One region of the Isoptericola aurantiacus genome, then DNA from elsewhere that is predicted to be linked to it. Evidence: riboswitches for the same ligand, from Rfam matches in the RefSeq annotation. Region 1 holds a riboswitch; each other region holds the start of a gene.

Region 1 (9,620 bases):
GCCGCCGGTCGGCCGGCTGCTGCGGGGCCCGCGGCTGGAGGTCCGTGATGGTGGTCACCCCACCAGCATCACCCACCGCGCGGATCCTGGCACCCCGCAGGCTGGCAGCCCGAAGTTGAGTGGAATAGACTCAACTTTGCCGAGGTTGGCACGGTCAGACCCCACAGACGGACCCGGAGGATCCATGGACACCAAGTTCACGACCATGTCGCAGCAGGCCATCGGCGACGCCGTGCAGTCGGCGTCGGCGGCCGGTAACCCCCAGCTCGAACCCGTCCACCTCCTGGCCGCGCTGCTGCAGCAGACCGGGGGCGTCGCCGTCGGGCTGCTCGAGGCCGTGGGTGCCGACCCCCAGCAGGTCGGGCAGAAGACGCGGGCCGCGCTCGTGGCGCTGCCCGCGGCCAGCGGTGGCGGCGTCGCCCAGCCGACGCCGTCCCGCGCCATGCAGACCGTGCTGACCGCCGCGGGCCAGGAGGCCGAAGCCCTCGGCGACGAGTACGTCTCCACCGAGCACCTGCTCATCGCGATCGCCGCCGGGCAGTCCGCCGCCGCGCAGGCCCTGACCGCCGCGGGCGCCACCGCCGACGCGCTCCGCTCCGCGCTGCCCGCCGTCCGCGGGAACGGCCGGGTCGCCAGCCCGAACCCCGAGGGCACCTACAAGGCGCTGGAGCAGTACGGCAGCGACCTCACCCAGCGGGCCCGCGACGGTCGCCTGGACCCCGTGATCGGCCGCGACGCCGAGATCCGGCGCGTCGTGCAGGTGCTGTCCCGGCGCACCAAGAACAACCCCGTGCTCATCGGCGAGCCCGGCGTCGGCAAGACCGCCGTCGTCGAAGGTCTCGCCCAGCGCATCGTCGCCGGGGACGTGCCCACCTCCCTGCAGGGCAAGCGGCTCGTCGCCCTCGACCTGGCCGGCATGGTCGCCGGCGCCAAGTACCGCGGCGAGTTCGAGGAGCGCCTCAAGGCCGTCCTGGAGGAGATCACCGCCTCCGACGGCGAGGTCATCACCTTCATCGACGAGCTGCACACCGTCGTCGGGGCCGGAGCGGGCAGCGAGGGCGCCATGGACGCCGGCAACATGCTCAAGCCCATGCTCGCCCGCGGCGAGCTGCGCATGGTGGGCGCCACGACGCTCGACGAGTTCCGCGAGAACATCGAGAAGGACCCGGCCCTCGAGCGCCGCTTCCAGCAGGTGTTCGTCGGCGAGCCGTCCGTGGAGGACACCGTCGCGATCCTGCGCGGGCTCAAGGAGCGGTACGAGGCGCACCACAAGGTGACCATCGCCGACTCCGCGCTCGTGGCGGCCGCGGCGCTGTCCGACCGGTACATCACCGGCCGCCAGCTCCCCGACAAGGCCATCGACCTCGTCGACGAGGCCGCCTCGCGGCTGCGCATGGAGATGGACTCCTCACCCGTCGAGATCGACGAGCTGCAGCGTGCCGTGACACGCCTCGAGATGGAGGAGGTCGTGCTCAAGGACGCCGAGGGTTCGGCGGACGCCGCCGCGCGCGAGCGGCTCGAGAAGCTGCGCGCCGACCTCGCCGACCGCCGCGAGGAGCTCGCCGCGCTCACGGCCCGCTGGGAGGCCGAGAAGGCCGGCCACAACCGCGTCGGTGAACTGCGCGCCCGCATCGACGAGCTGCGCACCGAGGCCGACCGCCTGCAGCGCGAGGGCGACCTCGAGGCCGCCGCCCGGCTCCTGTACGGGGAGATCCCGTCGGTCGAGCGCGAGCTCGTCGAGGCCGAGCAGGCCGAGGCCTCCGAGGCTGCCGCCGAGGAGACCGCCCAGGAGGCACCGATGATCGCCGACAAGGTCGGGGCGGACGAGGTGGCCGAGGTCGTCTCGGCCTGGACCGGCATCCCCGCCGGCCGGATGCTGCAGGGCGAGACCGAGAAGCTGCTCGGCATGGAGGACATGCTCGGGCACCGCCTCATCGGCCAGCAGGCCGCCGTGCGCTCCGTGTCCGACGCGGTGCGGCGCTCGCGGGCCGGCGTCGCCGACCCCGACCGGCCCACCGGGTCGTTCCTGTTCCTCGGACCGACCGGCGTCGGCAAGACCGAGCTCGCCAAGTCGCTCGCGGAGTTCCTCTTCGACGACGAGCGGGCCATGGTGCGCATCGACATGTCCGAGTACTCCGAGAAGCACTCGGTGGCGCGGCTGGTCGGTGCTCCTCCGGGGTACGTGGGCTACGAGGAGGGCGGCCAGCTCACCGAGGCGGTCCGCCGTCGGCCCTACACCGTGGTGCTGCTCGACGAGGTCGAGAAGGCCCACCCCGAGGTCTTCGACATCCTGCTGCAGGTGCTCGACGACGGCCGGCTCACCGACGGCCAGGGCCGCACCGTGGACTTCCGCAACACCATCCTGGTGCTGACCTCGAACCTGGGTTCGCAGTTCCTGGTGGACCCGACGCTGGACGAGGCGGCCCGGCGCGAGAGCGTGATGACGGCGGTGCGTGCCGCCTTCAAGCCGGAGTTCCTCAACCGGCTCGACGACGTCGTGCTGTTCGACGCGCTGAGCGTCGCCGAGCTGGGACGCATCGTCGACCTGCAGGTCGAGGCGCTCGCACGGCGGCTCGCCGACCGACGGATCACGCTCGACGTCACCGACGCCGCACGCGAGTGGTTGGCGCTCGAGGGATTCGACCCCGCCTACGGGGCGCGGCCGCTGCGGCGGCTCGTGCAGCGCGAGATCGGCGACCGGCTCGCCCGGAAGCTGCTGGCGGGGGAGGTGCCCGACGGCGGCACGGTCGTCGTCGACCGCGCCGACGGCGGCGAGGGGCTCGAGCTCTCCTGAACGAGAGCGACCCGCCCGTACCGGACAGGTACGGGCGGGCCGCTCGTGGTGGTGCGGGACGGATCAGACGCGGATGAACGTCGGGCTGTCCTGCCACATGCTGCGCTTGACGACGCCGACGCCGGGGCGAGCCGCCTCGATGACCCGACCGTTGCCGGCGTAGATGGCCACGTGGCCGGGCGTGTAGACGATGTCGCCCTTCTTGGCGTGGCTGCGGGCGACGCGGTGCCCGACCGACCGCTGCGCGGAGGACGAGCGCGGCAGTGTCTTGCCGATCGCCTTCTTGTACACATAGGACGTGAAGCCCGAGCAGTCGAACCCGCTGCTGGGCGAGGTGCCGCCGTAGGTGTAGCGGTAGCCCACGTAGCGGTTGGCGACGCGAACGACCTTCTGCCCGCGGGTGATCTTCTTCTTGGCCTTCACCCAGCGGGCCTTGGCGACCTTGTGCAGACCCTGTCCGCCTGCCGGCAGGACGGCGACGCGGACCTTGTTCCTCCCGACGCGGTAGTGGTTCCACCCGGGGCGGAACGTGGCCTTGCCGTGGTGGAGCTTCCTCGTCGCGACGTGCTTGCCCTTGACGGAGATCGCGACCCGGCCGCGCACGGGGTCACCCCACCGGGCGGCCTTGACGGTGAACTTGGGGCGGGTCGCGCTCTTGCCCTTGGTCCCGGACTTGCGGGACTGCTTAATGGCGACGTTCGGCGCTGCCTTGGCCTTGAGCTGGACGAAGCGCACCTTGGTCACGTCGCCGAGCCCGGTGACGGCTGCCGGGGCGACCTTGACGACGACCTTGTTCCGGCCGAGCTTGTAGTTCCTCAGCAGCGGCCGGAAGCTGGTCGTCCCGTCGGCGCCGAGCTTCTTGGCGGCGACCTTGCTGCCGTGGATGTAGAGGGCCGCTCTGCCCTTCACCGCAGCGCCGTCCGAGCGGACGGTGACGGTGAACTTCGGCTTGGTGCTGCCCTTGCCCTGGCGGGCACTGTTGCGGGTCCGATCGAGGCGGACCGTCGGCGTCTGCTCGGCGGCGACCGTGCCCGTCGTGGTCGTGGTGGCTGTGTCGGTCGTCGCCGAGGCGGCGCCGGCACCGGCGACGAGGGTGCCGCCGGCGAGCGCGCCGGTGAGGGTCATCGCGACGACCGCTCGGCGCACGAAGGGTGCTTTCGCGACGACTGCCGCGCCGGGGCGCGCAGGATCGATCGAGGTGGAGTGCATCGGGTACCTCTCGAGCCTGCGAGATGAGCTGTCGGATGAGGCCGAGAAGTAGTGGCCCGCCGCCAGGTGGCGGCTTAACCCCGAGGACGACGATGGTGTCGCCCGAAAGTGGTTCTCCCGCTGCTGCCGTGGTGCTGATCAGGACGCCGGTCCGCCGGCAGCACTCGGCTGCGGACCGGCCGCCACCGAGAGTCTCCCGGCGACGGAGCGACGTTAACGGCGCCCCGACGGCTGATCACAATCAGATAACGGCGAGTCCCGGACCTCCTGGTGAAGGAGGTGTGGAGGATCTCGTCGGCGAGACGATGTCCGACTGCACGGTGATATCCGGTGAAACACGGATATCAGGCCCGGAAACGCTGTCCGATGTGTCCCGGAAAGTGCGATGGGAGCGTGCGCACCGAGGCGCCCGAGCGGGACGTCCGTGCAGGTCGCGCGGCTTCCTTCACAACCGGGGTGACCGGGCTCACTCCAGCAGCGAACCCGTGGCCGGCGCTGTGGTGGTCGCCACGCAGAGCCCGGTCCGGTCGCCGGCCTCCCAGGACGCCTCGCTGGGGGCCCAGACGACCAGCGCCACGCCGTCGCCCGCCCCCGCGGCCCGGGGTCCCAGGAGGTCCGGCGTGCAGATCCGTGCCGCGCGCGCGGCCACGACGTCGTCGCCGGGCCAGACCTCGTCCGGGGCGGAGTCCGTGCGTCCCACGACCTGCGCCGAGTGCTCGGAGGTGCACGGGACCACCTGCACCACCCCCACCTCGGCGTCGGGCGGCACCTCGGCGACGCACGAACCCAGCACGAGCTGGACCGCGTTGGCGGTGGTCGGTTCGGTGACGTCCGCGGCCAGCGGGACCCAGGCGTCGTCGTGCGCCCGCGTCGTCACGGACGAGACGCCTGCGGCGACGGCCACCACCAGCACGATCGCGCCCAGCGTCCCCGCCACCCACCGTCGCGCGCGACGTCGCGCCTCGGCGCGTTCGGCCGGGGTCGGCCCGCCCGGCGCTCCCCAGCGGGCCCCGTAGACCGCCGGGTCGTCCACGGGAGCGGCGACGCCGTCGCCCGCCGGCCGGACGTCCGCCGTCGGCCGTGCGCCGTGCGCTCCGGCGGCGGAGGACGGACGCTGCGTACCGTCGACGCCGTCCCGGGCGTGCGGGTCCGCACCCGGACCGGGCGTGGCGAACGACAGGTCCTCGGGATCCTCGGGACGGTCGGTCATGGGGGTCAACCTCTCGGCGCCGGACGGCAGGGTCGTGACAGGGTTCAGGCGAGGTCGAGCACGACCGGCACGTGGTCGCTCGCTCCCTTGCCCTTGCGCTCCTCGCGGTCGACGGCGGCGCCGGTGACCCGGTCCGCCAGGGCGGGTGAGGCGTACGCGAAGTCGATCCGCAGCCCCTTGTCCCGCGGGAACGCGAGTTGCTGGTAGTCCCAGTAGGTGTACGTGCCGGGTGCCGGGAGGTGCTCGCGCGTCACCTCGACGAACCCCGCCTGCTCGAACGCGGCGAACGCCTCCCGCTCGGGCGTCGAGACGTGCGTCCTGCCCTCGAACGCCGTCACGTCCCAGACGTCGGAGTCGCGGGGGATGACGTTCCAGTCCCCGAGGAGCGCGATCTGGGCACCGGGCTCCGCCCGCAGCCGCGCGGCGGCGTCGGCACGCAGCGCCTCGAGCCAGGCCAGCTTGTAGGCGTAGTGCGGGTCGTCCAGCGCCCGGCCGTGCGGCACGTACAGCGACCACACGCGCACCCCGCCGCAGACGGCGCCCAGCGCGCGGGCCTCGACGCGCGGCTCCTGGTCCGGCGTGCCGAACGCCGGCTGGCCCGCGAACTGCGTCTCGACGTCGTCGATCCCGGCGCGCGAGACGATCGCCACGCCGTTCCACTGGTGGTAGCCGGACGCGGCCACCTCGTACCCGGCGGCCTCGAACGCCGCCACCGGGAACTGGTCCTGACGGCACTTGGTCTCCTGGATCGCCAGCACGTCGGTCCCGGAGCGTTCCAGGAAGGCGAGCACCCGGTCGAGCCGGCTCCGGATCGAGTTCACGTTCCACGTGGCGATGCGCACGCGAAGCACCCTAGGGCCATAGAGTGCCGTCATGGGAACCGCGCTCGTCACCGGCGCCACCGCCGGCCTCGGACTGGAGTTCGTCTGGCAGCTCGCGACCGCCCGCCACGACCTCGTGCTCGTGGCGCGCGACGCCGAGCGGCTCGACCAGGTCGCGGGCCAGGTCCGCGCCGCCGCAGGGGTGAGGGTCGAGGTGCTGCCGGCCGACCTCGCGGTGGCCGACGACGTCGCCGTGGTCGCCGAACGCCTGGCGGTGGCCGGTGACGAGCCCGGCGAGGCGCGCCGCCCCGTGGGCCTCCTGGTCAACAACGCCGGGTTCGCCACCGCGCAACGGTTCGTCGGGGGCGAGCTCGACGTGGAGCTCGCCGCGGTCGACGTCATGGTGCGCGCCGTCGTCCAGCTCACGCACGCCGCCACCGGGCAGATGACGGCCCGCGGGCGCGGGGCCGTCCTCAACGTCGCCTCCGTGGCGGCGCTCACCGCCGGCGGTACCTACGCCGCCGCCAAGGCCTACGTGCGCACCTTCACCGAGGCGCTCGCCGTCGAGCTGAAGGGCACGGGGGTCACCGCCACCGCGCTCTGCCCGGGGTTCGTCCACACCGAGTTCCACGACCGCGCAGGGCTGGACATGACGTCCGTCCCGGAGATCGGGTGGCTGGACGCCCCGTTCGTGGTCTCCCAGGCGCTCGCCGACGTCCGCCGCGGCGTCGTGCTGTCCACACCCTCGCTGCGGTACAAGGCGGGCTCGGCGCTGCTGCGGGCCCTGCCGCGGTCCGCCGTCCGGGCGATCGGCCACTACCGCTGAGCGGTCGCGGGCGCTCCACGCACCCGTCCGGTGCGCGCCGTAGGCTGACCCCGTGACCCACGCCGACTTCTCCCCGACCCCCCGTGAGCAGCTGCTCGAGCTCGTCAAGGAGCTCGCCGTCGTGCACGGGAGGGTGACGCTCTCCTCCGGCAAGGAGGCCGACTACTACGTCGACCTGCGGCGCATCACGCTGCACCACCGCGCCGCGCCGCTGGTCGGGCACGTGCTGCTGGACCACCTCGAGGAGGCGGGGCTCGGCACGGCCGAGGTCGACGCCGTCGGCGGGCTCACGCTCGGCGCCGACCCCATCGCCGACGCGCTCCTGCACGCCGCGGCCTCGCGCGGGCAGGACCTCGACGCGTTCGTGGTCCGCAAGGCGGCCAAGGCGCACGGCATGCAGCGCCAGATCGAGGGGCCCGACGTCACGGGGCGCAAGGTCGTCGTGCTCGAGGACACCACCACCACGGGCGGGTCACCGATCACCGCCATCGAGGCGCTGCGCGCCGCCGGCGCCGAGGTGCTCGGCTGCGCCACCATCGTCGACCGCGCCACGGGGGCGGGGGAGAAGATCGAGGCCCTCGGGGTGCCGTACCACTACCTCTTCGACCTGGACGACCTCGGCCTCGCCTGACGCGAACCGCGCCCCCTGACGCGAACCGTGCCCCCTGACGCGAACCGTGCCCCCTGACGCGAACCGTGCCCCCTGACGCGAACCGTGCCCGTTGTGGGCATGAAATCTGCAGGTCTGCGCGGTTCGGGGCGGCATATTTCACGCCCACAACGGCGGGTCGGGTCGGGCGGAGGGTGTGCGGCGGTCCTCAGATGCGCTCGACGAGGTCCGCGACCGAGTCGACCACGTGCGAGGGGCGGAACGGGTGGTGGTCCACCTCGTCGGGCGCCGTCGAGCCGGTGAGCACCAGGAACGTCTCCAGGCCCGCCTCGATCCCCGCCACGACGTCGGTGTCCATGCGGTCGCCGATCATCGCCGTCGTCTCCGAGTGCGCGTCGATCCGGTTGAGCGCCGAGCGGAACATCATCGGGTTGGGCTTGCCCACGTAGTAGGGGGAGCGGCCCGTGGCGGCGGTGATCATCGCCGCGACCGACCCGGTGGCGGGCAGCGGGCCCTCGGCCGAGGGCCCGGTCGTGTCCGGGTTGGTCGCGATGAACCGCGCCCCGGCCTTGATGAGGCGGATCGCCTTGGTGATCGCCTCGAACGAGTAGGTGCGGGTCTCACCCAGGACCACGTAGTCCGGGTCCGTCTCCGTGAGCGTGTACCCCGCCTCGTGCATCGCGGTGGTCAGGCCCGCCTCGCCGATGACGTACGCGGACCCGCCCGGCACCTGCTCGGTGAGGAAGGTCGCCGTCGCGAGGGCGGAGGTCCAGATCGACCCCTCGGGGACGTCGATGCCGGAGCGCGCCAGCCGTGCGGAGAGGTCGCGGGCCGTGAAGATCGAGTTGTTCGTCAGGACCAGGAAGGGCCGGCCCGCCGCGCGCAGCGCCGCGACGAACTCGGCCGCGCCCGGGACGGCCTCGTCCTCGTGCACCAGGACGCCGTCCATGTCGGTCAGCCAGCACTCGATCCTGCGCTCCGTCACGGTGCACACGGTATCGCCACACGGCCCCCGCAGGGCCCGTGCAACATCGCGGCGGACGGCCCGCCACCGCACGTGACCGGCGTCGTAGGCTGCCACCCGTGACCCACGAGCCACCCGAACCGACGACGAACACCGGGGCGGTCCGCCGCCACGCGCCGCCGCGCCGCAGGCAGCCGTGGTCGCAGACCCTCGGACTGGCGCTGCGGGGCGGGCTGGTCGGCATGGCCGAGTCGGTCCCCGGCATCTCGGGGGGCACCGTCGCGCTGGTCGTCGGGCTCTACGACCGGCTCCTGAACGCCGCGAACCAGGTGGTGCACTCCGGCCGCGAGCTGGTCCAGGGCGTGGCGCAGCGGCGCGGTCTGCGCCCTGCCCTCCGCGCCCTGCGGGCCGTCGAGTGGCGGTTCCTGGTGCCGGTCCTGCTGGGCATGGTGGTGGTGCTGTTCGCCTCCCTCAGCGTCGTCGCCCCGCTGCTGGAGTCCGAGCCCGTGACCATGCGCTCGATCTTCTTCGGCATGATCGCGGTCTCGGTGATCGTCCCGCTGCGCATGCTGCCGCACCGCGTCCGGCCGCTGGACCTGCTCGTGCTCGCCGCGGGCGCCGTGGCCGCGTTCTTCCTGGTCGGCCTGCCGCCCGCCGAGTCGAGCGACCCGCCGCTGCTCCTGGTGCTGGTCGGCGCTGCGATCGCCATCAACGCCCTGGTGCTCCCGGGAGTCTCCGGCTCCACGCTGCTCGTCGTGATGGGCCTGTACATCCCGGTCCAGGAGGCGGTCAGCGACCGCGACCTGGTGTTCCTGGGCACGTTCGCGCTCGGTGCCGTCGCGGGGCTCGCCTCGTTCGTCAAGCTCCTGCACTGGCTGCTCGACCATCGCCGCCAGGTGACGATGGCGGCCCTGGCCGGCCTGATGCTCGGCTCCCTGCGGGCGTTGTGGCCCTGGCAGGACGACGACCACGTCCTGCAGGCACCGCCGGACGCGGTCGGCGTCGTCGGGCCGCTGCTGCTCGCGGTGGCGGGTGCCGCCGTCGTCGGCGCCGCGATCTGGTGGGAGGCGTCACGGAGCGCCGAGCTCGATGAGTGAGCCACCGGCGCCCGAGGTGGGGGTCGGTCCCTGGCCGGGCGGCGCCGGGTCCTGGCCGCGCGGGGACGACGGCGGGCTCGACCCGCGCT
Region 2 (9,620 bases), on a different contig from region 1:
ATCACCATGCATCTGTACCGCACCCGCCACTGACCCCGTCCCACCCCGTTGTGGGTATGAAAATGACGGCCCCGGATCGGTCCGGGGCCGTCATTTTCATACCCACAACGGGGTGGGACGGTCGGCGAACCCCTCAGTACCGGACGGGCCTCGGGTCGAACGGCACGACGATCGTCCCGGGCGTTCCGGGACCTGGACGCCGCGGGTCGCGGAGCAGAGCACGGACGTGGGAGACGGCGTCGCGCTCCTGACTCATCGACGCCTCGCGCGTGAAGTCGTCCGCGACCACGACCACCACGTCGTACTCCAGCTCCTCGAGCCATCGGCGACGCCGGACGTCGTCCCGCCACTGCCGTCTGTCGGTGCGGTGCTGATCCCCGTCGTACTCGATGACGACCCGCGCCTCCGGGTAGAGCAGGTCGCAGCGCTTGACGTAGGTGCCGTCGTCGAGCCGGACGACGGCGTTGACCAGGGGCCACGGAAGGCCGGCGTCGGTCAGCCGCAGCCGGGTACGGGTCTCCATGACCGAGTCGGTGCCGGGGCACATCCGCTCGATCTGCTCCCGGACCTGCGCGATTCCCTTGACCTTGCGAGTGCGGCGTGCCAGGTCGGCCAGCTCAGCGGTGCTCGTCAGCACGTCGCCGTACCGCATCATGGCGTCGCCGAGGATCACGACGTCGTCGGGCAGCCTGAGGTCGGCGGCCACGTGGACGAACGTCTGCGCGGGTGTCGTCACGGGCAGGCCGTCGACCGTGGTGACCTCCAGGAAATCCTGGCGGGTGCGGTGAGACACGACGTCGCGACGCTGCAGACGGTCGCCCTCCACCCGTGTGGCGACGTGGAGCGGCGCGTCGTCGGCCGCGGCCTCCCGCAGCGTCCACGGGACGTCGATCCCGTGCAGCCGCAGCGCTGTCACGTGGCTGAACACCACGCCGTCGTCCATCGCGACGTTCAGCGCACGGCACCGGGCGGCCAGATCGCCTCCGAAGCCTGAGGGCGACCGGAGTCCGTGGAACGGCCGGTCCAGCTCCGCCCGACGCAGCACCCGCGGCGGGAGGCCACGGGCCAACGCATCGGCGACGCGGAACGGCCGGCCCAGGCTCGGCGTCTCGCTGGGGTGTAGCAGGTTGTCCGATGTCCTGTGCAGCACACCCCGACCGTGGCACCACCGCGCTCCTGCCTGCAGGCGATTTCCACAGGCTCCCCCACGAGAGCCCTGTGGGTATGAAATCGACGGCCCGGATCGCTCCGAGGCCGTCGATTTCATACCCACAACGGAGGGGGTCAGGCGGCCGACTCCGCCTGCAGCTCCTCGTCGCACTTGCGGGTCACGACCAGCACCGGGCACTTGGAGTGGTGCAGCACCGCCTGGCTCGTCGAGCCCAGCAGCAGACCGCGGAAGCCCCCACGGCCCCGCGAGCCCACGACCACCAGGTCCGATGCCGCCGAGAACTCGGTGAGCAGCTCGGCACCCGAACCGTCGAGCACGTGCCGCTTGATCGTCAGCTCCGGGTGCTCGGCGCCGACCCGGTCGACGATCACGTCGAGCCCGGCCTTCACGTCCGCGAGCACCTGCTCGTGGTCGATCTGCGAGGGCAGCCAGGCCAGGACGCCCGCGCCGGACCCCAGCGGCACCCCGGCGACGGCCACCAGCTCGGCGCCCCAGGCCGAGGCCTGCTCGACGGCGTGCCGCAGCGCGACCTCCGCCGTCGGCGACCCGTCCACCCCGACCACGATCCGGCGCACCTCATGGACCGTGTCACCGTCCCGCCGTTCCGGATCGTCGTCGCCGGCCGGCTCGCGGTACGGCACGACGACCGTCGGGCAGTGGGCGTGCGCCGGCAGCGCCGACGACACGGTGCCGAGAAGCCGCTCGGTGAACCCGCCGCGACCGCGGGTGCCGACCACGGCCAGGCAGTGCTCCGCCGACAGCTCGACCAGGACACCCGCCGCGTCCCCCGTGGCGACGCTCGTCTCGATCGGCACACCCGTCGGCGCGATCCGTGTCTGCACCTCGGCCAGCACGGCCTTGGCACCCTCGGCGATGGCGGTGTCGTCCAGGGCCGCGTACCCGCCGTCGAGCGAGGCCGCCGTGAAGGACGGCAGCGAATAGCTGCACACGGCGTGCAGCGACCAGCCGACCCTGCCGGCGTACGCCGCGGCCCAGTCCAGGGCATGCAGGCTTGCCGCCGATCCGTCGACCCCGACCAGTACGACCTCTGGACGTGTCATGTCGCGCCTCCCGTCATGACCGGACCTCGGCGTCCGATGCCATCATGGTTCAAGCGTAGCGAAAGACGGCCGCAAGGTGCAGCAAAGCCGCCGGGAGTCGCCGAGGGCGCGCCGCACGCTCACCCCCGCCCGCGGGCACGTCGTCGACACCGGGACGCGACGACGCCCCGGCGCTCGTGGGGAGCACCGGGGCGTCGGTCGCAGCGACGGCGGGAGGTCAGCCCGTGACGCGCAGGTACGTGGGGCTGGACTGCCAGATGCCGGACTGGCGGACGGTCCACCCACCGGGGCGCGTCGCCTCGATCTGCTGGCCGTTGCCGATGTAGATCGAGATGTGACCCGGGGACCAGATGAGGTCGCCCGGCTGCGCCGACGAGCTCGAGATCTGCGTGGTGTTCGACGCGCTGAGGATCGCGCTGGACGAGTGGGGCAGCGAGATGCCGAGCTGGGCGTAGACATAGGTGACGAGGCCCGAGCAGTCGAAGCCCGACGGCGAGGCGCCGCCGACCACGTACGGCGTGCCGATGTAGCGGGCCGCGATCGACACGGCGGACGAGCCGCTCGTGCTGGCAGCGGGCGCCGTGCTCGTCTCGGTGCTGGTGGTCTCGGTCGAGGAGGTCTCGGTCGAGGTGGACTCGGTCGAGGTGGACTCGGTCGACTCGACGGCGGTGCGCTCGGCCGAACGCGACGGCGCGACCTCGCGCACCACCGGCTCGGGCTCGGGAGCGGCCTTGATGCCCGCCTTCTCGATCGACTTCGCCGTGACCTTCTCGACGTCCAGCTCGGCCTTGGCCGCGACCGTGACCACCGGCGCGGACTCCAGCGCCTCACGGGCCTGGTCGGTCAGCGCACCCAGGTCGACCGTGCTGAGCTTCTGAGCGGCGTCGGCGTCGACCGGCGCGGCCTGCGCAGCGGTGGCGCCACCGATCGTCGAGACCAGCAGACCACCGGCGGTGGCCACGACAGCGGCCCGGCGCCCAGCAGCCGCCGACGGCGCGGCGATCATCGGACGACGAGCGGCGCGGTGCCGGCCTCGCGTCGTAGTGCGTGCGTTCACGTCTTTCCTCTCCGTCCGCCTACGAAGTCAGCTGTCGGGTTCGGGTGGGAGAAAACACCCGGCCTCACGGTCCGTACGAACCATCAGGCTTCACCCCGAGGACACCGTCTCCGATGCCCGAAAGTGGGTCCCCCGCTCCTGCCATGGGTCTCGGCTCCCCGACCGGTGGCAGGACTCGGCGTCCGGACGGGGTTCGGCGAAATGCTCCACCGAACGAGTGAACGGTATCCGATCGTCGTCGCCATGTCACGTTTCGATCACGACGACGTCGGGAGCGTGTCGATCGGGGCTCGTCGAGGGCTTCCAGGGGGCCTCTGCGGCCAGCAGGGCGGCCCGAGGTACACGGACCGCGGGGTGCCGTGCCGAGGACGCAGAGGGCCCCGAGGCGCATGCCGCGCCTCGGGGCCCTCGGAGAGCTGTGCGTCCTGCCGTCAGCCGAGTCGGATGAACGTGGGGCTGGACTGCCAGATGCTGCGGAACTGGATCGTCTTGCCGGGACGCGGCGCGTCGATCTGGGAGTTGCCGCCCGCGTAGATCGCGACGTGGCCCGGGGACCAGATGAGGTCACCCGGCTGCGCGTCCGCCCGGGAGATCACGGTTCCGGAGTACCGCTGGTCCGAGGAGCTGCGGGGCAGCGAGATCCCGACCTGGGCGTAGACGTACTGCGTGAACCCGGAGCAGTCGAAGCCCGACGGCGAGGTGCCGCCGGAGACGTACGGGACGCCGACGTAGCGCGAGGCGACCGAGATCACGGAGGAACCGACCGCGGAGGCGGGGACCGACGTCGTCTCGGTGCTGGTGGTCTCGGTGGTGGACGTCTCGGTCGAGGTGGACTCGGTCGACTCCACGGCGGTGCGCTCGGCCGAACGCGACGGCGCGACCTCACGCACCGGCTCGGGCTCGGGAGCGGCCTTGATGCCCGCCTTCTCGATCGACTTCGCCGTGACCTTCTCGACGTCCAGCTCGGCCTTGGCCGCGACCGTGACCACCGGCGCGGACTCCAGCGCCTCACGGGCCTGGTCGGTCAGCGCACCCAGGTCGACCGTGCTGAGCTTCTGAGCGGCGTCGGCGTCGACCGGCGCGGCCTGCGCAGCGGTGGCGCCACCGATCGTCGAGACCAGCAGACCACCGGCGGTGGCCACGACAGCGGCCCGGCGCCCAGCAGCCGCCGACGGCGCGGCGATCATCGGACGACGAGCAGCGCGGTGCTTGCCACGCGAGGTGCGAGCAGTCACGTTCAACCTCTCCGGTCGCCTACGAGGTCAGCTGTCGGGTTCGGGTGGGAGAAAACACCCGGCCTCACGGTCCCTACGAACCATCAGGCTTCACCCCGAGGACACCGTCTCCGATGCCCGAAAGTGGGTCCCCCGCCCCTGCCGTGCGGTCATCCGTGGGCACCGGGACGGTGGCAGGGTTCGGCGTCCGTCCCGGTACTCACCAAACCGAATCCGGTGAGCGTGTCCGACCGTACCCGAACCGGATGGGGATGTCACGCTCCGATCACGACGGCCTCGTGGCCGACGGTCCGACCGCGCTCCGGGCGTCCGGGCGCCGGTCAGCCGGCTGCGACGAACAGGTGCTTGGCGAGGTCCTCCGGCAGCTCCAGCGCCTCGCTCCCGCCGACGGCCTGGATCGTGTAGGTGTCACCGGCCCGCTCGGCCTGGATCTGCACGCCGGGCGTCAGACCGACGCTCGCCAGCCGGGCGAGGAACTCGTCGTCCACCTGGACCGGCTCGGCGATGCGCTGCAGCACGAGCCCGTCGTCGCCGGGCCGCGCCAGCAGGTGCGCCGGCAAGGACTGCACGCCCTCGAGGAACGGGACGTCCTGGAACTGCTCGCCGAGCTCGGACAGACCCGGGATGGGGTTGCCGTACGGGTCCTGGTGAGGGTGGTCCAGCAGGGTCACCAGGCGACGCTCCACGAGGTCGCTCATCACGTGCTCCCAGCGGCACGCCTCGTTGTGCACGTGCTCCCAGTCGAGCTTGATCACGTCGGTGAGCAGGCGCTCGGCCAGCCGGTGCTTGCGCATGACCCGCACGGCCTTGGACCGGCCGGAGTCCGTGAGCTCCAGGTGCCGGTCCCCGGTGACGACGACGAGACCGTCGCGCTCCATGCGGGCGACCGTCTGCGACACCGTCGGCCCGGAGTGCCCCAGACGCTCCGCGATCCGTGCGCGCAGAGGCGTGATGCCCTCCTCGCCCAGCTCGTAGATCGTCTTGAGGTACATCTCGGTGGTGTCGATCAGGTCCGTCACGTCCGCTCCCGTCTTGAGGCCCGGGCCTAGTCTATTCGCACACACCCACGCTGCCGCGTCGCCCCCGGGACGGACGGCGCACCCGAGACACGGAGTCACCATGCCCCTGCAGATCCCCTCGTCGCTGCTGCCCTCGGACGGCCGGTTCGGCTCCGGCCCGTCGAAGGTCCGCACGGCCCAGGTGGACGCTGTGGCCGCGGCGGGCGACCCGACCCGGCCCGTCCTGGGGACCTCGCACCGCCAGGCACCCGTCAAGGACGTCGTGCACCGGGTCCGCACCGGTCTGGCGGACCTCTTCGACCTGCCGGACGGCTACGAGGTGGTGCTCGGCAACGGCGGGTCGACGGCGTTCTGGGAGGTGGCGACGGCGTCTCTCGTGCGCGAGCGGGCCCAGCACGCGACCTTCGGCGAGTTCGGGGCCAAGTTTGCCGCGGCGACGCGCCGCGCCCCGTTCCTCGCGGACCCCGAGGTCGTCGACGCAGCACCCGGCAGCGTCGCGTACCTGACGCCGTCGGACGCCGTGGACGTCTACGCCACCCCGCACAACGAGACCTCGACCGGCGCGATGGCGCCGGTGCGGCGCCCGGCCGAGGACGCCCTGCTGCTGACCGACGCGACGTCGGGCGCGGGCGCCCTGCCGGTGGACCTGCGCTCCACCGACGTCTACTACTTCGGCCCGCAGAAGGTGTTCGGGGCCGACGGCGGGCTGTGGCTCGCGTTGTGCAGCCCGGCCGCGATCGAACGGGCCGCGGAGGTCGAGGCGTCGGGCGGCGGACGCTGGGTGCCGGAGTTCCTGTCGCTGACGACGGCGCTGGAGAACTCGCGCAAGGACCAGACGCTGAACACGCCCGCGGTGGCCACGCTCGTGATGCTGGCCGAGCAGGTCGAGTGGCTGAACGGCCAGGGCGGCCTGGAGTGGTCGTCCCGGCGCTGCGCGACGTCGGCCGAGATCCTCTACGGCTGGGCCGACGCCCGCGAGTGGGCGACGCCGTTCGTCACCGTGCCGGCGGAACGCTCGACGGTGGTGGGCACCGTCGACCTGGACGACCGGATCGACGCGAGCGCCGTCGTCGCCCACCTGCGCGCGGCCGGCGTCCTCGACGTGTTCCCGTACCGCAAGCTGGGCCGCAACCAGCTGCGGGTCGGGATGTTCCCCGCCGTCGACCCCGACGACGTCGCGGCGCTGACCGCGTGCGTGGACCACGTCGTCGAGCGGCTGGTCTGAGCGGCGGTCAGGCGGCGGTCGCGACCTCGGGACGCGGCGCGTCGAGGTAGACGACCTCCAGGTGCGGGCGGCGTGTCAGCCGGTACCGCACCCGCAGCCGCCAGCTCCGCACCGCCCAGAGGGTCGCGGCCGACGCCACGGCGAACGTCGTCACCGATCCGACGAGGATCGCCTGGCGCGGACCGAACGCCTCCCCGATCCAGCCCACCACGGGCGACCCGATCGGCGTCGAGCCGAGGAAGACCATCATGTAGAGCGCCATGACACGCCCGCGCATCACGGGGTCGACGGAGGTCTGGATGGTGGAGTTCGCGGCCGTCATCATGGTCAGGGCCGCCAGGCCGACGGGGATGCAGGTCAGGACGTAGCCGAGGTAGGAGGGCATCAGGGCGTTGACGGCCGTGGCCACGGCGAACCCGAACGCGGCCCCGATCACCAGCCGGACCCGCGGGCGCTCGCGACGGGCGGCCAGCAGCGCCCCGGCCAGCGACCCGATCGCCAGGACGGAGCCGAGCAGGCCGAACTCCTGCGCGCCCCGCCCGAACTCGACCCGCGCCATCATCGCGCTGGTGAGCTGGAAGTTCAGGCCGAAGGTCGACACGACCGCCATCACGACCATGATCACCACGATGTCCGACCGGCCCCGCACGTAGCGCAGCCCCTCGCGGATCTGTCCCTTGGCGCGGGGTGCGCGTTCCTTGGTCCACATCGCGGCCGGCCTCATGACCGCGACGGCGGCGATCGTGGCCGCGAAGGTGACCCCGTTGACGACGAACACCCACCCCGGCCCGACGGCGGCGATGAGCAGCCCGGCTACACCTGGTCCGACGAGGCGTGCGGCGTTGAACGACGCGCTGTTCAGGCCGACGGCGTTGGCCAGGCGCTGCGGCGGGACGAGCTCGGCGACGAAGGTCTGGCGCACCGGGTTGTCGAACGCCGTGGCGAACCCGAGCCCGAGGGCGAACGCGTAGACGTGCCACAGCTCGGCGTTCCCGGAGAGCACCAGCGCGCCCAGCCCCAGGGCGAGCAGCCCCATCGCGCCCTGCGTGGCCATGAGGAGGCGCCGGCGGGGCAGTCGGTCGGCGAGGAGTCCGGTCCACGGCCCGATCAGCAGGAAGGGCACGAACTGCAGCGCCGTGGTGATGCCGACGGCGACGCCCGAGTCGTGGGTCAGGACGGTGAGCACCAGCCAGTCCTGCGCGATCCGCTGCATCCACGTGCCGACGTTGGCGACGAGTGCGGCGCCGAACCACAGCCGGTAGTTCGGGTAGCGCAGGGAGGAGAAGGTGGCACTCATCAGTGGTCTCGGAACGTTTCGACGCGACCGTCTATTCCCGGCCGCTCACGGCGGGCTCAGGGCCGCCGTCCCCACGCGACCAGCGCCGGGCCCGAGGCCGGGAACGCGCGCTGGGTGAGCCGGAAGGGCCAGGTGGCGGCCGCGACCGCGGCGCCGGAGACCGCGGAGGACGGCTGGAACAGGCGCCCCGAGCGCGCGGTGCGTTCCGCCGTCGTCGTCCCGTCGTCCGCCAGACGACGCTCCGCGAGCCGGTTGCGCACCGCCTCCAGCGCGTAGCCGAGCGGCGCGCCGTACAGGCGCCCGCCGACGTCGGTCAGCCCGGCGCCGGCCAGCAACGCCCGCATCTGCGGCGGGTCGTACCGGCGGTGGTGGCCGACGGCGGCGTCCATCGGGCCGAACCGTTGCTGCCACGCGGGGGTCGAGACGAGCACCAGCCCGCCCGGGCGCAGCAGCGGCAGCCACTGCGCGAGCGCCGCGGCGTCGTCGTCGATGTGCTCCAGGACCTCGAACGCGCACACGACGTCGAACGCGCCGTCGTCGCCCAGCTCCTCGACCGACCCGTGCAGGACCCGGCCGGGCAGCCCGGCCGCGGCCAGCCGCTCGCCGGCGACGGCGGCACTGGCGCCGTCCAGCTCGACGCCCGTGTAGTCGTGACCTGCCGCGGCGAGCCGCACCCCCACGGCGCCCTGGCCGCAGCCGACCTCCAGCACGCGCCCGCCCGGCGGCAGGTGGCGGCGCACGACGTCCCAGCGCAGCGAACCGAACAACGTCAGCGGCGGCAGTGCGGTCATCGACGGACTCCTTCGGTACGGGCGCGGCGGCCCCGGGCGACGATGCCGGTACCCCGGCGAGGCAGGGCCCGCTGCAGCAGGCGGAACGGCCAGACGGCGACGGCGACGGCGGCCCCGGTCACCGGCGAGGACGGTTGCAGGGTGCGCCCCGACCCGGCCGTCTGCTCGGCCGGGCTGCCGGCCTCGTCGCGGCTCCGGGCCCGACGGCGGGCCACCCGGTTGCGCACCGCCTCCAGGAGGTAGCCGAGCGGCGCGTCGTAGAGCCGGACGTGCACGTCGACCAGCCCGGCGTCGGTGAGCAGGGCCGCGAGCGCGTCGGGATCGTACCGCCGGTAGTGGCCGGCCAGGGTGTCCCAGGCGCCGAACCGGTCCGGCCCGGCCGGGGTGGACAGCAGCAGCATGCCGCCGGGCCGGACCCGGGCGGCCCACTCGTGCAGCGCTGCGGCGTCGGCGGCGACGTGCTCGATCACCTCGAACGCGCACACGACGTCGAACCGCTCGCCGGGCCCCAGCGCGGACAGGTCGCCGTGCAGGACCCGGGCGTCGGGGGCCACGGCGGCGACGCGGGCCGCTGCCGTGCGCCACGAGACGCCGTCGAGCTCCACGGCGGTGTAGTCGTGCCGGGCGGCGATCCGGGTGCCGAACGCCCCCTGGCCGCAGCCGATCTCCAGGACGCGGGAGCGCCGCCGCGGCAGCGCGCGCCGCACGGCGTCCCAGCGCAACCAGGCCCGCGGCGGCAGCGGGGCGTAGCGGGCCAGCATCGC
Region 3 (9,620 bases), 280 kb from region 1:
CCGGCAGGTTCGGCGGCGTCGAGGGCGCGAACACGCTCGTCGCCTACGACGCCCTCGGCAACACCACGACGCTGGAGTTCGTGCTCGACACCACCGGGCCCCAGGTCACGGTGAAGGACTCCTCGGACGGGGCGGACGGCCGCTTCCGCGAGGTGAGCTTCAAGCTGCACGACGCCTCGAAGGTCGCCGGCCTGACGCTCAACGGCGTGGAGAAGGACCTGACGGACAACGTCTGGTCCGACCTGAACTTCGTCAAGCCCGGGGCTTTCGGCGCCGTCGAGGGCACGAACACGCTGGTCGTGAGCGACGCCCTCGGCAACGAGACCACGCTGGAGTTCGTGCTCGACACGACCGGCCCGGAGATCACCGTGAAGCCGGGCTCGCAGGGTGCGGACGGCCGCTTCCGCGAGGTGAGCTTCAAGCTGCACGACGGCTCGAAGGTCGACAAGGTCGAGCTCAACGGTGTGGTCAAGGACCTCACGGACAACGTCTGGTCCGACCTGAACTTCGTCAAGCCCGGGGCTTTCGGCGCCGTCGAGGGCACGAACACGCTGGTCGTGAGCGACGCCCTCGGCAACGAGACCACGCTGGAGTTCGTGCTCGACACGACCGGCCCGGAGATCACCGTGAAGCCGGGCTCGCAGGGTGCGGACGGCCGCTTCCGCGAGGTGAGCTTCAAGCTGCACGACGGCTCGAAGGTCGACAAGGTCGAGCTCAACGGTGTGGTCAAGGACCTCACGGACAACGTCTGGTCGGACGTCAACGGCGTCAAGCCCGGCACGTTCGGCGGCGTCGAGGGCGACAACACGATCGTCGCCTTCGACGTGCTCGGCAACACGACCGCGATGGAGTTCGTGCTCGACACGACCGGTCCCACGGTCACCACCAAGGACGACACCATCGGCGGTGACGGCCACTACCGCTCCGTGAGCTTCAAGCTGCACGACGCCTCGAAGGTCGCCGGCCTGACGCTCAACGGCGTGGAGAAGGACCTGACGGACGACGTCTGGTCCGACCTGAACTTCGTCAAGCCCGGCGTTTTCGGCGCCGTCGAGGGCACGAACACGCTGGTCGTGAGCGACGCCCTCGGGAACACGACGACCGTCGAGTTCGTCCTCGACAACGAGCGCCCGGTCGTGGAGATCACCGCGCCGACCGCCGGGGCGTCGACGTCGGCCGACGAGGCGGGCGACGTCGTCCTCACCGCGACCGACAACACGCTGCTGCGCCGCATCGGCGCCAACCTCTACAAGGACGGCACGTTCTACGGGCCGATCGGGTCGACGTCGGCCGCCACCGCGATCGGCGAGGCGTCGTGGACGGGCAGCTGGGCGCTCCCGACCGACCTGCCCGCCGGCAGCTACACCGTCCGGGTCGGTGCGTTCGACCTCGCCGGCAACTGGGGCGGTGCGAACGTCGACATCGTGATCGAGGAGTCCGAGGGCACCGAGGGTGAGGACGCCGACGGCACGGACACCGGTGACGGGCTCTCGCTGGAGGGGTCGACCGTCTCGTCCACGAGCGTCGACGGCGTCCCGTGGATCCTCTTCGACGTCTACCTGTCCGACCCGCAGAACGAGTCCACCGGCAACACGGCCTACCTCGAGCTGACCGACGGCACGAACACGACGGAGATCGAGCTGGGTGAGCTCGTCGACGGCCGTCTCACCGGCAGCGTCCTGTGGCCCGGTGCCGAGCTGGAGGAGGACGGCACGCCGTCGGCCTTCCCGGACTGGGCCCTGGTGGACGGGACCTGGACGCGGAGCGAGGGCGAGTACGCCTGGACGCTCGGCGACGTCTCCGCGACCCTGCGGGTCAACCCGGAGCTGCAGGTCGAGATCGCCTACCCGACCGACGCCGGGCCCCAGGTCACCGACGGCGTCGAGGAGCTGGAGCCGGTCGAGACCGAGGACGACGCCGTGGCCGAGCAGGCGGTCGCCGTCGACACCGACACCTCGGCCGAGCCGGTCGCGGACACCGCGGACGCCTCCGCCACCGGGTCGGAGCTGGCGACGACGGGTGCCCCGACGGCCTGGCTGGCCCTCGGTGCCGTGCTGCTGATCGCCGCCGGCGGGAGCTTCCTGTTCCTGCGCCGTCGCGTCCGCGCCTGATCGACGCCGGCCGGAGCTGATCCGGCCCCCGCGCCACGAGCGCCCGGACCCTCGTCGGAGGGTCCGGGCGCTCGTGCGTCGAGGCGAGGGCCTCCGGTCAGGACACCCCGCCCATCGCCGTGACGGCGGCGGTGAACTCCCAGTGCCAGGGTTCGTACTTGGACCCGCCGGTGCGGGCCCAGGCCGGGTTGTCCCAGCCGAAGGCCGGGGCGTTGGCGCGGAGCCAGTCGTAGCGGCTCCCGGAGTAGGTCTCCGGGCACAGGTCCACGGCCAGGCCCCAGCCGTGGTTCGACGTGCCGGGAGGGGCCGCCAGGCTGCCCTTGGCCGCCCGGGTCGCCACCTGCTGGCTGTAGCTGCGGTAGCCGTCGGTGACGCACATGTTCTCGCCGAACGTGGCGCGGAAGACCTGGTTGAGCCGGGCGAGGGCGACCGCGGCGTCCGCGCGGACCGACGGTCCGCCGTCCCACAGGGAGCACATCTCGCTCGAGGAGATGTACCCGTTGCTGCCCGCGCCGGTGGCCTGGCCGTCGCAACCGGGCAGCACCGGCGGCTCGGGAGCGGCGTCGACGTCGATCGTGAGCTGCTCCGCCGGCAGGGTGGCGTCCTTCGGCACGACGACGGCGGACGACCGGGGTGCGGTCCGGGCTCCGCTGCGCGAGGCGGCCTGACCGCGATCGGCCATCAGGGCGGCGCGCTGGACGACGCCGTCGTCGGCCGCGACGTCGTGGGGCGCGCGGACGCCGGACACCGCCGGGTCGGGGTCCGCGCGCTGCGCCTCCGGGACGGCGCCGGTGGCACCGGGGGTCGCGGCGAGGCCCGTGGTGGTGGCCATGGTGACCACGAGCCCGATGCCGAGGCTCAGCGGCCAGCTCGTGGGGGCGAGGGAGGACCAGGTCGGCCCGCGGCGTCGGGCTGGGCCGGCGACGTGCCTGCCGCGGCCGTGACGTGCGGACCTCGTGGCGGGCAGGGCCGGCGGGCGAGGGTCGCTCGCCTCGCGCGCGTGCCTCATCGACGTCCCCGGGGCAGGGCGTGCGGTGCGGCCTCGGGCCCGGTGTGCGCGGTACCGCGCCGGTACGTTCGCGTGGGCATGTCGGATCTCCTGGCGCCTGCGGGGTTAGCTGTCGGGTTCGGGTCGGAGACTGACCCGGCCGGCAGGCGGTGCCTGCACGGCTTCACCCCGAGGGCACCTCTGGTGCCCGGAAGTGGGTCCCCCGTCCCTGTCGTCGATGTCGTCGGAGGTCCGGGGCGGTGACAGGGCTCGGCGCCCGCCCGGACGGCTCACGGCACGTGAGATGTCTGGACCCTATCCCCGCGACCTCGAGTTGTCACGATTCGGTCACGGTCGCCCGGCGCGACGTGCCCGCCGACCGTCGCAGAGGGTGTCCCGGGAGCCAGTCGGTGCGGAGGGCGCGAGGATGGAGCATGGTTTACCCGCCGCCGTCGCAGACGCTCGTCGCGACCGGTTCCGCGCGGCGCGGCCGCCGTCTGCTGCGCCGCTACCCGCTGGTCTTCGCGACCCTCGCGGTCGGCGCCGTCGTCCTCGTGCTGTTCGCCGCGGGTCAGCAGGAGGCGATGCAGTGGCTCGGATCCGGCTGGGCGCTCCTCGTGGCAGCACGGGTCGCCACTCGCATGGCCCGCGACCTCCTGGCGGGTCGGTGGGGGGTCGACCTGCTCGCCGTCACGGCGATCGTCGCCACGGTCGTGGTCGGTGAGTACGTCGCGGCGCTCGTCGTCGTCCTCATGCTCACGGGTGGGCAGGCGCTCGAGGACTACGCCGCCCGCCGTGCGCGGCACGAGCTGCGCGCCCTGCTGGAGCGCGCCCCGAACCGCGCGCACCGTCTCGACCGCGACGACCTCGTGACCGACGTCCCGGTGGAGGAGGTGCTGCCCGGGGACCGTCTGCTGGTCCGCCCGGCGGAGGTCGTCCCGGTGGACGGCGAGCTCCTGAGCGCCGAGGTCGACCTCGACGAGTCGTCGTTGACCGGCGAGAGCCTCCCCGTCACGCGCTACGCGGGCGACCCGGTGCTGTCCGGGACGCTGAACACCGAGCACGCCGTCGTGGTCCGGGCGGCCGCGGCCGCCGCGGACAGCCAGTACACCCGCATCGTCGCCATGGTCACCGAGGCGGCCGAGTCCCGGGCGCCCGTGGTGCGGTTGGCCGACCGCTACGCGGTGCCGTTCACCGCGTTCGCCTTCCTGGTGGCGGGTCTGGCCTGGTGGTACCACGGCGACGCCACGGTGGTCGCGGAGGTGCTGGTGGTCGCCACCCCGTGTCCGCTGCTCATCGCGGCGCCCGTGGCGTTCCTCGGGGGGATGAGCAGGGCGGCCCACGCCGGCGTCATCGTCAAGGACGCCGGAACCCTCGAGCGGCTGTCCGCGGTCCGCGCCGCCGCCTTCGACAAGACCGGGACGATCACCACCGGACGCCCCGAGCTTCGCGCCGTGCACCCCCGGGCGCCGTGGGACGCGGACGACGTGCTGCGGCTCGCGGCCTCGGCCGAGCAGTACTCGTCGCACGTGCTGGCGACGTCGGTCCGTGCGGCCGCCGAGGACCGGGGGCTGCGCCTCGGTACCGCCTCGGAGGCCGAGGAGGAGGCGACCCACGGTGTGGTGGCCAAGGTCGGGGGCCACGACGTCGTCGTCGGCAAGCGCGCCCGCGTGGCCCGGGCCGTCGGCGACGTCGAGGAGCAAGCGTTGGGACCGGGGGAGCTGGCCGTGTACGTGGGGATCGACGGCGGCTTCGCGGGGGCGCTGGTGATGAGCGACCTGCCCCGGCCGGACGCCCCGACCACGATGACCGAGCTGGCCTGGCTGGGAGTCTCCGAGCGGCTCATGGTCACGGGTGACGCCCGCTCGACGGCGGAGCACGTCGCCCGGTCCGTGGGGCTCACCCAGGTGCACGCGGAGTGCCTTCCCGAGGACAAGGTCCGGATCGTGCGCACGCTCCCGGTGCGGCCCGTGCTCGCCGTCGGGGACGGGGTGAACGACGCCCCGTTCCTCGCGGCCGCGGACGTCGGGGTGGCGATGGGTGCGCGGGGCTCGACGGCGGCGAGCGAGTCCGCCGACGTCGTCGTGCTCACCGAGGACCTCACCAAGGTCGCCACCGCCGTCCAGGTCGGTCGGCGCACGATGACCGTGGCGCTCCAGAGCATCTGGCTCGGCATCGGGCTGTCGGTGGTGCTGATGCTCGTGGCGGCGACCGGTGCCGTCCCCGCGGTGCTGGGAGCACTGAGCCAGGAGGGGGTCGACCTGCTGGCGATCCTCAACTCGCTCCGCGCCGTGCGACCCGGGCGCCCCGGACCGCGCCGGGGATCCTGAGGCCGCCGAACCGTCTCGTCCGGGACACCTCGGCATCCGTCCGGCTGCGATCAGCCGGACACCGGGCTAGTGTCCGCTGATGCCCAGAACCTCGACCCGCACCCGCGCCCTGATGCGCGCCGGAGCCTTCGGCCTGGCCGGCTTCGTGCCGGTGCTCGTGCTGGCCTGGCTGGTGCGCACGAACGGCGACCTCCAGGACGCCGACCAGGCCGCCGTCGCCGCGGCCACCACGTTCACGCGCGAGCACCCCGGGTTCCAGAGCGCCCTCCTGGTGTGGCAGGAGCTGACGCAGCCTCGCTGGGTGATCCTCGCCGGTGGTGCCGTGTGCCTGTGGACGTGGCGGCGGCACGGTCTCGCGACCCGTTCCCTGTGGGCCTTCGGCACGATGCTCGCCTCGTGGGGCCTGGCCACGCTCACCAAGGAGGTCGTGGGGCGCGTCCGCCCCGTCGTCGACGCCGCCATCACCACCGCGCCCGGCTACAGCTTCCCCTCGGGGCACGCCATGGCCTCGACCAACGCCGCGGTGACGCTGACCCTGCTGGTCTGGCCGCTCCTGGGCCGCCGGGGCCGCGTCGTCGTCCCGGCGGCTGCCGGGGTATTCGCCGTGGTCACCGCGGCGCACCGCGTCTTCCTCGGCGTCCACTACCCGTCCGACATCGTCGCCGGCATGCTGCTCGGCGCGACCGTCGCCGGCGCCTCCTACCTGGGCTACTCCGGGTGGAACGCCACCACCACCATCGACGACCAGGAGGTCCGATGAGCACGTTCGTGCACCGCTACGAGCTCGACACGTCCCGTCCCACCGTCAAGCAGGCCGCCCGGGACGCCGCGATGCGGGTGCTGCTGCCCGCCGTCGCGCTCTGGGCCGCCCTGGTCGGGGTGGGGTTCCTCATCGTCGGGCCGTTGAACGACCTGCCGGCCGGGAACCCGGTCGAGCAGTGGTTCGCGGACCATCGGACCCCCACGATGAACACCGTCAGCGAGTGGGTGGGCAGGCTCGGCATGACCGAGGTCGTCATCGGCGTGACGGTCCTGACCGTCGCGCTGGTGTGGTGGCGCACCCGCCAGTGGTGGTTCGCCGCGGTGCCGGCGCTGGCGGTCTCCGTCCAGTCGCTGGTGTTCATCACGGCGTCGGCGCTGGTCACGCGGGAGCGCCCGGACGTGAAGCACCTCGACGAGGCGCCGCCGACGTCGAGCTTCCCCAGCGGGCACACCGGCGCCTCGACCGCGCTGTGGTTCACCCTCGCCCTGCTGGCCCAGCGCATCACGCACCCGGTGCTGCGCGCCGTCGTCACCGTCGTGTGCGTGCTGATCCCCTTCGCCGTCGCCGTGTCCCGCCTGTACCGGGGGATGCACGGGCCGGCGGACGTGACGTTCGGCCTGGTCAACGGCGCGGTGTGCGTGGTGCTCGCGTGGGGGTACCTGCGGCGTTCGACGCCGGAGCGTCGCTAGCGCCTCCAGGTCGCGGCCGAGCCGCGCTCCGCGACGGTCGCTACGCTCGGCCCATGGCGCGCACCGTCTTCTCGCGGATCCTGCACACCCGGTGGGCCGTCCGCGCACCGATCCGGCTGTACCGCGCGGGCCTGGGGTTCCTCCTCGGGTCGCGCATGCTGCTGCTGCAGCACCGGGGGCGCAGCAGCGGCGAGCCGCGGTTCGTCGTCCTGGAGGTGAGCGAGCGCCCGACGCCGGGCACGATCCGGGTGGTGGCGGGCCTGGGGCCGCGCTCGCAGTGGTACCGCAACGTGCTGGCCGAGCCGCGCGTCCTGGTCTCGACCGGACGACGGCGGGACGTGCGCGCGACGGCGCACCCGCTGCCGCCGGACCAGGGCGCGGAGATGCTCCGCCGGTACGCGAAGGACAACCCGGCGCCGTGGTCGGCGCTGGAGCCGGTCGTCACGGAGTGGGCGGAACCCCTCGCGGCCGAGCAGGGCGAGGAGGACTGGCGGCGCGTGGTGCCCGTCGTCGAGCTCCGGCTGCAGTCCTGACGACCCTTGCCGCGGCGGCGCGGCGGCGGTACCTTACGTTGTAAGGAACGGGCCGTCGTGCGAAGGAGGGGCGTCATGAGACAGCTGCTGGGCGTCGTGGGCGCCGTCGTGGCCGTCGGGGCGGCGCTTCTCGCCGGGCTCGTCGTGACGATGCGGACCCGGTGGGAGCCGGGCCTGCGGTTCGTGCGGCGGGTGAACCGACGGTTCACCAACCCCCGGGCCCTGCGCACCGCCGGCCGGCCCGGGGCCTCCGCCGCGGCGATCCGCCACGTGGGCCGCACCTCCGGCCGCGAGTACGTCACCCCGATCGGGGTGGAGGTCACGAAGGACGGCTTCCTCACGCTCCTGCCGTACGGCTCCGGGGCCGACTGGGTCCGCAACGTGCTCGCCGCCGGTCGTGCCGAGGTCACCGTCGCGGGGGTGACCCACCGCGTCGGCTCCCCGGAGGTGCTCGACGTCGCACGTGCCGGCTCCGCGCTCTCCGCGGGGGAGCGTCGGGTCGCCCGGGTCTTCGGGGTGACCGAGATCTTGCGCCTGCGCCCGGAGGCACCGGCCTGACCGGACGCCCCGGCCCCACCCGACCGGCACGCTGTGAGCGGTCCGCGCCCCGGTCAGCCGGCGCCGAGCGCCGTGTCGATCGCGCCGAGGAAGTCCTCGAGGTCGTCCGGGGTGCGCGAGGTGATCAGCGTCCAGCCCTCGGCGTCGTCCACGACGACGGGCTCGTCGCGCCAGTGGGCGGCGCCGGCGTTGCGCACGTCGGTCCGCAGGGACGGGTACGTGGTGAGGGTCTTGCCGGCGACGACGCCCGCCTCGACGAGCGCCCACGGTCCGTGGCAGATGGCCGCCACGGGGCGTCCCGACCCGGTGAACGACCGTACGATCCGGCCGGTCGCCTCCTCCAGCCGCAGCGAGTCGGCGTTGAGGGTGCCGCCGGGGACCAGCAGCAGGTCGAAGTCGGCGGGGTCGACGTCCGCGAGGTCCACGTCCGCGGGCACGGTGCGTCCCGGGTCCTTGTCGCCGACGAGCGTCGTGACCTCCTCGGCTCCCGGGGAGGCGACGGTCACCACCGCGCCGCGCTCGCGCAGGTGCTCGGCGGGCACGACGAGCTCGTCCTGCTCGACGCCGTAGCTGGTCACGATCGCCAGGACGGTCCGTCCGGTCAGGTCCGTGTCAGGCATGGGTGCGCTCCTCTCGTCACGGGCGTCCCACGCTAGGCACGACGGCGGGCGTTCGCGCGACGGGCCGCGTCGACGCAGGTCGCGGGCCCCGGGGCGACGGGCGGAACGGCCCGACGCCCCGGGACCCGCGAGGTCGACCAGCTGTCAGAGGCCGGCGCGGGCCAGCCCGCGCTGCCAGTCGGCGAGGTCGTCGACCTTGTCCCGCAGCACGTCCCCGGCGTCACCGCGGACGAGCACGTCGGCGAGGACCGCGGTCGCGCGCAGGTTCAGCACGGCCTTGACGGGCCTGCCGTCGTCGGCCGCGACCTGGGCGCGGTCGAGGCGACGCTCGAGGATGCGCACGGCGGCGCGGTCCCGGGCGGAGTCGGAGGGCAGGTCGTCGACCAGTCCGTCCACCTCCGACCAGGTGACGCAGTTCCCGCCGCCGGAGACCTTGCCCGCGGTCCACTGGACGCCGCGGAGCACGGAGGTGAGGAACGTCGGGTCGGTCCAGGCCTCGTCGACGTGCCCGGCACCCTGGTGCCAGGAGCGACCGCCCTCGAAGTTCTGGCACCAGGCGATCGGGTGGTCCTCACCCATGGTGCCGCCGGAGTACGTGGACTCGTCCAGCGTCATGAGCACGTGCACGTCGCTGCGGGGGTTGAGGGTGTAGTTGTACCACTCGTCCCACCGTTCCCACTCCAGCGGGACGCCCCGCATCGACGGGTGGGCGGGGCTCTCGACCCGCATGGTGGCGGTCTGCTGCTGCGGGTGCCCCGCGAACCGGGCGCCGCCGCCGATGAGCCGGGTGAACCAGCTCGAGGTGTGCATCGTGTCGGTGGCCGCGTGGATCCCGACGACGCCACCGCCGTCGTGCACGTAGCCCTGCAGCGCGGCGAGCTCGGCGTCGTCGAGCAGCCGCGGCTGGGCCGGGTCGAGGTTGTTGGTGTTGTCGACGGGGGAGACGAACACGATCGAGTCGTACTGCGCCAGATCCTCGGCGGTGGTGAAGGGCGTGGAGTCCATCGTCAGGTCCGGCTGGCCCGGCG

The links. A riboswitch is a leader RNA that binds a small molecule or an ion and turns the genes downstream of it on or off. The one in region 1 is predicted to bind cyclic di-AMP.
Region 2: it holds a riboswitch for cyclic di-AMP, as region 1 does, so the genes downstream of both, ACIQLL_RS12205 (C40 family peptidase) here and ACIQLL_RS02860 (C40 family peptidase) in region 1, are expected to answer to the same signal.
Region 3: it holds a riboswitch for cyclic di-AMP, as region 1 does, so the genes downstream of both, ACIQLL_RS04245 (M15 family metallopeptidase) here and ACIQLL_RS02860 (C40 family peptidase) in region 1, are expected to answer to the same signal.

What each region holds. Positions count from the first base shown of each region.
Region 1 covers NZ_JBJBAE010000001.1:631,240-640,859, reverse strand. The annotation lists gene ACIQLL_RS02870 (LppM family (lipo)protein) at 1-58, opposite strand, end outside; gene clpB (ATP-dependent chaperone ClpB) at 185-2,794, shown strand; gene ACIQLL_RS02860 (C40 family peptidase) at 2,858-4,003, opposite strand; cyclic di-AMP (ydaO/yuaA leader) riboswitch at 4,006-4,149, opposite strand; gene ACIQLL_RS02855 (septum formation family protein) at 4,470-5,213, opposite strand; gene ACIQLL_RS02850 (exodeoxyribonuclease III) at 5,258-6,055, opposite strand; gene ACIQLL_RS02845 (SDR family NAD(P)-dependent oxidoreductase) at 6,087-6,860, shown strand; gene pyrE (orotate phosphoribosyltransferase) at 6,913-7,491, shown strand; gene ACIQLL_RS02835 (HAD-IIA family hydrolase) at 7,679-8,419, opposite strand; gene ACIQLL_RS02830 (DUF368 domain-containing protein) at 8,554-9,531, shown strand; gene ACIQLL_RS02825 (TrmH family RNA methyltransferase) at 9,524-9,620, shown strand, end outside.
Region 2 covers NZ_JBJBAE010000003.1:501,686-511,305, forward strand. The annotation lists gene ACIQLL_RS12190 (ABC transporter permease) at 1-33, shown strand, start outside; gene ACIQLL_RS12195 (DUF559 domain-containing protein) at 134-1,150, opposite strand; gene ACIQLL_RS12200 (universal stress protein) at 1,285-2,232, opposite strand; gene ACIQLL_RS12205 (C40 family peptidase) at 2,450-3,289, opposite strand; cyclic di-AMP (ydaO/yuaA leader) riboswitch at 3,292-3,455, opposite strand; gene ACIQLL_RS12210 (C40 family peptidase) at 3,721-4,524, opposite strand; cyclic di-AMP (ydaO/yuaA leader) riboswitch at 4,527-4,715, opposite strand; gene ACIQLL_RS12215 (metal-dependent transcriptional regulator) at 4,845-5,543, opposite strand; gene serC (phosphoserine transaminase) at 5,644-6,768, shown strand; gene ACIQLL_RS12225 (MFS transporter) at 6,776-8,065, opposite strand; gene ACIQLL_RS12230 (class I SAM-dependent methyltransferase) at 8,122-8,856, opposite strand; gene ACIQLL_RS12235 (methyltransferase domain-containing protein) at 8,853-9,620, opposite strand, start outside.
Region 3 covers NZ_JBJBAE010000001.1:913,761-923,380, reverse strand. The annotation lists gene ACIQLL_RS04250 (Ig-like domain-containing protein) at 1-2,111, shown strand, start outside; gene ACIQLL_RS04245 (M15 family metallopeptidase) at 2,209-2,943, opposite strand; cyclic di-AMP (ydaO/yuaA leader) riboswitch at 3,221-3,325, opposite strand; gene ACIQLL_RS04240 (heavy metal translocating P-type ATPase) at 3,534-5,429, shown strand; gene ACIQLL_RS04235 (phosphatase PAP2 family protein) at 5,509-6,189, shown strand; gene ACIQLL_RS04230 (phosphatase PAP2 family protein) at 6,186-6,881, shown strand; gene ACIQLL_RS04225 (nitroreductase family deazaflavin-dependent oxidoreductase) at 6,935-7,414, shown strand; gene ACIQLL_RS04220 (nitroreductase family deazaflavin-dependent oxidoreductase) at 7,490-7,972, shown strand; gene ACIQLL_RS04215 (type 1 glutamine amidotransferase domain-containing protein) at 8,026-8,592, opposite strand; gene ACIQLL_RS04210 (ThuA domain-containing protein) at 8,737-9,620, opposite strand, start outside.